3 regions of the Streptomyces sp. NPDC092045 genome follow, and region 2 is predicted to be linked to each of the others. Evidence: riboswitches for the same ligand, from Rfam matches in the RefSeq annotation. Region 2 holds a riboswitch; each other region holds the start of a gene.
What was found. Region 2 has a riboswitch for cyclic di-AMP ahead of ACIQKA_RS18465 (M23 family metallopeptidase). Riboswitches for the same ligand answer to the same signal wherever they lie in the genome.

Region 1: another riboswitch for cyclic di-AMP. It lies ahead of ACIQKA_RS17960 (M23 family metallopeptidase); the one in region 2 lies ahead of ACIQKA_RS18465 (M23 family metallopeptidase).
Region 3: another riboswitch for cyclic di-AMP. It lies ahead of ACIQKA_RS02770 (C40 family peptidase); the one in region 2 lies ahead of ACIQKA_RS18465 (M23 family metallopeptidase).

Annotation. Positions count from the first base shown of each region.
Region 1 is NZ_JBIVSC010000005.1:461,915-464,164, forward strand. Features, by position in the region: gene ACIQKA_RS17955 (SpoIIE family protein phosphatase) at 1-361, shown strand, start outside; cyclic di-AMP (ydaO/yuaA leader) riboswitch at 773-918, shown strand; gene ACIQKA_RS17960 (M23 family metallopeptidase) at 930-2,063, shown strand; gene ACIQKA_RS17965 (aldo/keto reductase) at 2,159-2,250, shown strand, end outside.
Region 2 is NZ_JBIVSC010000006.1:112,663-114,912, forward strand. Features, by position in the region: gene ACIQKA_RS18460 (M16 family metallopeptidase) at 1-937, shown strand, start outside; cyclic di-AMP (ydaO/yuaA leader) riboswitch at 1,199-1,361, shown strand; gene ACIQKA_RS18465 (M23 family metallopeptidase) at 1,375-2,145, shown strand.
Region 3 is NZ_JBIVSC010000001.1:593,138-595,387, reverse strand. Features, by position in the region: gene ACIQKA_RS02780 (ATP-dependent Clp protease proteolytic subunit) at 1-567, shown strand, start outside; gene ACIQKA_RS02775 (hypothetical protein) at 575-871, shown strand; cyclic di-AMP (ydaO/yuaA leader) riboswitch at 1,272-1,402, shown strand; gene ACIQKA_RS02770 (C40 family peptidase) at 1,406-1,882, shown strand; gene ACIQKA_RS02765 (ATP-binding protein) at 2,239-2,250, opposite strand, start outside.

The sequences.
Region 1 (2,250 bases), on a different contig from region 2:
CGAGCCGGTCGACCCGAGCCGGCCGGCGCTGCCGCTCGGCATGGGGGACCTCGCATCGTGGCCGGACCGGGCCGAGGCGCGCCCGTACCCGCCGGGCACGACGCTGCTCTTCTACACCGACGGCCTCTCGGAGGCGCGGAACGCGCAGGGCGTCTTCTACGACCCGGCGGAGCGGCTGGCCGGGCGGATCTTCCCCGGGCCCGAGGAGATGCTCGACGCGCTCGTGGACGACGTACGGCTCCACACGGGCGGCGGGGCGACGGACGACATGGCGCTGCTCGCGCTGAACCGCCCGACGGCGGGGCAGCCGGAGCGGCGCCGGACGATGCCGGTGGTGCCGCCGGGCGGCCCCCGGCGCTGAACCGCCGAGCGGGCCCCGGCACTGAACCCCCGGGCGGGCTCCGGTACTGAACCCCGGGGCGGCCCCCGGCACTGAACCGCCGACCAGGCCCCGGCACTGAACCGCCGGACGGCCCCCGGCGCCGAACCGTCCGGTAGGCCCCGGCGCCCCCGGCACCGAACCGTCCGGCAGGACCCGGCGGCCCCGTCACCAGGGGTAGTCGAGAGGTCTCCCTGTGATAACAATTGACGTACCGTCAGATTGCGGAGGTTTTGCCGTTCGGGAGATCCGCCTCACTGAAGGGGCATCAACCGGGGCGAATCCCTACCGATTGAATGAACGATCACGGGGGACGGCTTGGAATCGGGACCCCCTGTCTATTAACGTTCGATAACGCAGCGCGGTCGTCCCAGCCGTCGCAAGAGACGGCACCGTGCGCACGCGCCGAATCCCGAAAGGGAACCGGGGAACCACCATTTGGGGTGAATCGAGCCCTTCGCACTCGTGCGGCCGGCCCGTAGGAGACCTTCCTGCTCCGAACCCGTCAGCTAACCCGGTAGGCGAGAAGGAAGGAAAGGAGCGCGCCTCCGTGGCGTCCAACACCCCTGCCCCCGAAGCCCCCTTCGATGCCTTCGGCGGCGGTGCGGCTCCCTCCGTCCCGAACACCGAGTGGAACCCCACCGAGGACTCCCTCCGCGCCCAGGGCCGCTCCGGCGGCCGGCACCGGGTCGTCAAGCAGCGCTCCAACTTCGCCCGTTCCTCCACCGTCCTCGGCGTCGGCGTCATCGCGGCCGTGGGCGCGGGCGGTCTCGCCACCGCGCAGGACAAGCCGCCGGTGGCGATATCGCTCCCGGACCTTCCCGACCTCAACCTGCCCGACGCCCACGACCTCCCCGGCGTCGGCGCCCTCCTGCCCGGCGCGGAGGAGCGGGAGACGGTCCCCGCGGACCGCGCCAACCCGAACCCGCTGACCTCCGCCGCGTACACCACCGAGGCCGACGAGCGGACCGCGCGGACCGGGCAGGTCACGCGGGCGAGCCTGTCGACGGCGGACGCCCCGGGCGCCGCCGACGCGGGCGAGGCCCTGCGCGCCCGCATCCTCCAGCAGGCCGAGCAGCAGCAGGCCTCCGCCGACGCCGCCGAGAAGGCCGCGGCGGAGAAGGCGGCGGCCGAGAAGGCCGCGGCCGAGGCGCAGGCCAAGGCCGACGCGGCGGAGAAGGCGGCCGCCGAGGCGAAGGCGAAGGCCGAGGCGGAGGCCAAGGCCAAGGCGGAGGCGGAAGCCAGGGCGAAGGCCGAGGCCGAGCGCCTCGCCAAGCTCGCCGCCAGCTACTCGATGCCCCTCTCCTCGTACTCCCTCACCGCCACCTACATGCAGTCCGGCTCGATGTGGTCCTCCGGCTACCACACCGGCCTCGACTTCGCGGCCCCCACCGGCACCCCGCTCAAGGCGGTCCACGGGGCCACCGTCAAGTCGGCGGGCTGGTCCGGCTCCTACGGCTACCGGATCGTCCTGGAGCTGGAGGACGGCACCGAGATCTGGTACTGCCACCTCTCCTCCATGACGGTCAGCGCCGGCCAGACCGTCGGCACCGGCGAGACGATCGGCCGCGTCGGCGCCACCGGCAACGTCTCCGGCGCCCACCTCCACCTGGAGATCCACCCCGGCGGCGGCGACGGCGTCGACCCGGCGGCCTGGCTGCGCTCCAAGGGCCTGACGGTCTGACCCCCGGGCCCTCCCCGGGCCCTCCCCGGGCCATCCCGGGGCCCTGCCCGGGCCCGCGCGGAATAGGCCCGGCGGCGGAGACCGTTGATCACCCCATGACCTCTCTCCGTACGCTGGGCACGTCCGACCTGCACGTCTTCCCGCTCGCCCTCGGCGGCAACGTCTTCGGCTGGACCGCCGACGAGGC
Region 2 (2,250 bases):
GATCCCCCACGAGACGGCCAACCCGGCCCGGCGCGCCGCCAAGCAGCTCTCCAGGGAGCTGTTCCCGGCCGACTCCCGGATGTCCCGGCCGCGCCAGGGCACCGAGGAGACCGTCGGGGCGATCGACGCCGCCGCGGTCCGCGCCTTCTACGAGGCGCACGTGCGGCCCGCCACGGCCACCGTCGTGGTCGTCGGCGACCTGACCGGGATCGACCTGGAGAAGGTCCTCGCGGAGACGCTGGGCGCCTGGACCGGCGAGCCCGGCGAGCCGCTGCCGATGCCGCCGATCACCGCCGACGACACCGGCCGGGTCGTGATCGTGGACCGCCCCGGCGCCGTCCAGACCCAGCTCCTCATCGGCCGGATCGGCCCCGACCGGCACGCCCGCGTCTGGCCGGCCCAGGTCCTCGGTACGTACTGCCTCGGCGGGACCCTGACCTCGCGTCTGGACCGGGTCCTGCGCGAGGAGAAGGGCTACACGTACGGCGTGCGGGCCTTCGGGCAGGTGCTCCGCTCGGACGCCGAGGGGAACGGCGCCGCGATGCTCGCCATCAGCGGCTCCGTCGACACGCCCACCACCGGCCCCGCCCTGGACGACCTGTGGAAGGTGCTGCGCACCCTGGCCGCCGAGGGGCTCACGGACGCCGAGCGGGAGACCGCCGTGCAGAACCTGGTGGGGGTGGCGCCGCTCAAGTACGAGACGGCCGCCTCCGTCGCCGGGACGCTCGCCGACCAGGTGGAGCAGCACCTCCCGGACGACTTCCAGGCCCAGCTGTACGCGCGCCTGGCCGAGACCGGCACCGTCGAGGCGACCGCGGCCGTGGTCAGCGCCTTCCCGGTGGACCGGCTCGTCACGGTCCTGGTGGGCGACGCGGCGCAGATCGCGGAGCCGGTGCGGGCGCTCGGCATCGGCGAGGTGACCGTCGTCACCGGCTGACCCACCCCTGCCCGGCCGGCGGTCCACCGCCGGCCGGGCGGCCGGAAGGACCCCGACGTGACGAACCGTCAGGTACCTTCCGGCCGTCGGCGCGGGAACCGCACGGGGGACACCCCCGTGAATTGTCCGTATTGGCGCCAAAGTGATCATCTGGTCTGTGGCATGTCTTACAAAAGGGCATGTTCGGTTGGTGATCGACTGGGGCTCCGCATAGCGTCGGTGCGACTGTTCGCCAGTTGCACCCGCCGCGCCCGCGGCACCGGACAGTCATCGCCGAGTCCCCGTCAGGCGCGAGCCTGGGGAGCCGGGGACCCACGCAGTCCCTGGGGTGAATCGGACGCCTTCGCCTCGCGCGGAGGGGCCCGTAGGAGACCTTCCTGCTCCGAACCCGTCAGCTAACCCGGTAGGCGAGAAGGAAGGAAAGGAACAACGTCTTCATGGCGTTCACCCGTGCCACCGGGAAGCATCGTGGTCCGAGCCGGATGGCGCGCCGCGGCGCGGGCATCGCCGGAGTGGCGACCCTCGCCACCACCGGAGTCATCGGAACCCTGGCATCCCCGGCGCTCGCCGCCGACACGGACAACCGCTCCCCCGAGGACACCGGCCTCACCAAGGTGATCGCCGAGGACTCCCTCGTCGACCGGCTCAACGCCCAGGCCGACGCCCAGGACCGCGAGGCCTTCGAGGCCGTCGCCGAGCAGAAGGCCCAGGCCGAGGCGAAGCGCAAGGCCGAGGCCCGCGCCAAGGAGATCCGCGAGGAGCGGGCCCGCGCCGCCCGCGAGGCCGAGCGCCACCGCCTGAACTCCTTCCAGCTCCCCATCGCCGGCTCGTACGTCTCCACCGGCTACCGGACCGGCGGCTCGCTCTGGTCCTCCGGCAGCCACTCCGGCGTCGACTTCCACGCGGCCTACGGCAGCCGGGTCGTCTCCGTCGGCTCCGGCACCGTCGTCGAGGCCGGCTGGGGCGGCGCGTACGGCAACAACATCGTCATCCGGATGCACGACGGCACGTACACCCAGTACGGTCACCTCTCCTCCATCGGGGTGTACGTCGGCCAGACCGTCGAGCCGGGCCAGCAGATCGGCATCTCGGGCTCGACCGGCAACTCGACCGGGCCGCACCTCCACTTCGAGGCGCGCACGGGCGCCGACTACGGCTCCGACATCAACCCGATCTCCTACCTCCGCGCCCGCGGCGTCGCCGTCTGACCCGGCGTCCCGCGCGCCCCCGGCCCCCGGGCCCCCCGCGTGGCAAAAGCCCCGGCTCGTACTGAGCCGGGGCTTTTCGCCGTCCTGCCGTCGGCCAAAAGGCCG
Region 3 (2,250 bases), on a different contig from region 2:
ACCCTCGATCCGTACACGAAGCTGCTGGAGTCCCGGATCGTCCTCCTCGGCACCCGGGTCGACGAGGTCTCGTCCAACGACGTGATCACCCAGCTCCTGTACCTGGAGTACGCCGCGCCCGAGCAGGACATCGCGCTCTACATCAACTCCCCCGGCGGCTCCGTCACCGCCATGACCGCCATCCACGACACGATCCGGACCCTCGCCTGCGACGTGGCGACCACCTGTCTGGGCCGGGCCGCCTCCAGCGCCGCCGTCCTGCTCGCCGCCGGCACCCCGGGCAAGCGGACGATGCTCCCCGGCGCCCGCGTCACGCTCCGGCAGCCCGCCGCGGAGGAGCCCCTGCACGGACGGCCGAGCGACCTCGACGTCCATGCCCGCGAACTGCTCCGCCAGCGCGCCCTGATGGCCGGGCTGCTCGCCGGGCACACCGGACGGAGCAGCGAGCGGGTCGAGGCCGACCTCGACCGCCTCGCGGTCCTGGACGCCCCGGCCGCGGTCGAGTACGGGCTCGTGGACCACGTGATCACGAGCCGGCGCGCCGCGGCCGGCCGCGCGGCGCGGTGAGCGGACCGTGGTTCCCGAGCCGCCGCCGCTGCCGGCCCTGACGCGGGCCGAGGGCGAGCTGATCGACGCGTACCTCGCGGTCGTCGACCTCCTGGGGAAGATCAATCCATCCAGAAGTACGCATACCTATGGGGCCCTGAGGGCGGCTCAGGCCCTGGTGGGACGCGCGGAGGAGCTGCGCGAGGCGCTGGCCCTCATGCACGCGCGGGGTGAGAGCGAGGTCCACGCGGACACCCTGGCGCGCGCCCTGCGGGTGTTGGACGGGGAGCGGCGGGCCGGCCGGGTCACGCTCCCCCGGGCATGACGGAGTTGACATTCCGGCATGTCGTGTCGAGGGCCGGACGGCCGACGCCCCCGCCGGAACGGCTCGTCCGTTCGGTGGAGTCGACGAGTCGACATGTGGCTCGGGCGAGTTGCGCACGGGGTGTACACATCTGGCGGAATCGGACGTTCCCTCGCTGGTGCGGGGCTCGTCGGCCAAACCTCCGACGATCACGAAAGCATCCTGTCCACCCGAATGGATCAGTCGTGAGGACTCTCACATAACGCCGTTTCCACTCGGATTTCGACCAGGCTGTGGGGCAAGATCCCTGCCGACGACAAGCCCCCGCCATCCGAGGCGGGGCGGTCCGGGCGGACGCCGAGTCCTGCCGCCGTCCCGGACGCCTGGTCGACAGGATTGGATCGGCAGGAGTGGAGGACCCGAGCAGTACGGGCCGTACGCGCTGTTTCCGCAGCGGGGCCGGCCCTTGGGGTGAAGCCGCAGCCGCGGCCGGGCATCTTCGCCTGCCCGAACCCGACAGGTCATCCTTCACAGGCGGCTGACGAAGGGTTGCGCATGACTGCGCAGATGTACGTCCCGTCCCTGCTGTCCCGGGCCGGAGCCGTCTCGGCTCTCACCCTCGCCGCCGTCGGCGGCACGCTGTTCGCGCCGGGCGCGGCACCGGAGGCACAGGCGGCGACCGCACACGCGAACAAGGCGCTGAGCGTCGCCGCCGCCAAGAAGGGGGCGCCCTACCGCTACGGGGCCACGGGACCCTCCCGGTTCGACTGCTCGGGCCTGACGCTCTACGCGTACAAGCAGGCGGGCAAGTCGCTGCCCCGCACCGCGCAGCAGCAGTACAACAAGACGAGCCGGGTCTCCGCCGGCAGCCGGCAGCAGGGGGACCTGGTCTTCTTCCACTCCGGCGGGAAGGTCTACCACGTGGGCATCTACGCCGGGAGCGGCAAGATCTGGCACTCGCCCAAGACGGGCTCCTGGGTGAAGCTCGACAAGATCTGGACCTCGAAGGTCTCCTACGGACGCGTCCGGTGACCCCGCCCGGGCGCTGAGCGGGCGCCGGAGGGGAGGCCGGGGGTGCGGCGGCGCCGCCGCACCCGGACCGCCCCCGCCGCCCCGGCCGCGCCACGCCGGAGGGGCCCGGGGACGCGCCGGACGGGCCCGGGGGCGCGCCGGACGCCTTCTAGGGCGTGTGTCGAAAGTAGCGCCGTCTGCCCGGAGGGCAGGCCCGGCGGTGTCCGGTGCGTGCGATCGCAAGGCGGAGGGTCGCCCCGATACTTGTTGCATCGGGGTGATCCCGACAACGCGGCCGGGGGTGCCCCCGTGCCCGCAGGGCTACGGGGGAGTGCCTGCCGGGCGCCGCCGGGCAGGCGGGACTTTCGACACACGCCCTAGCAGACCAC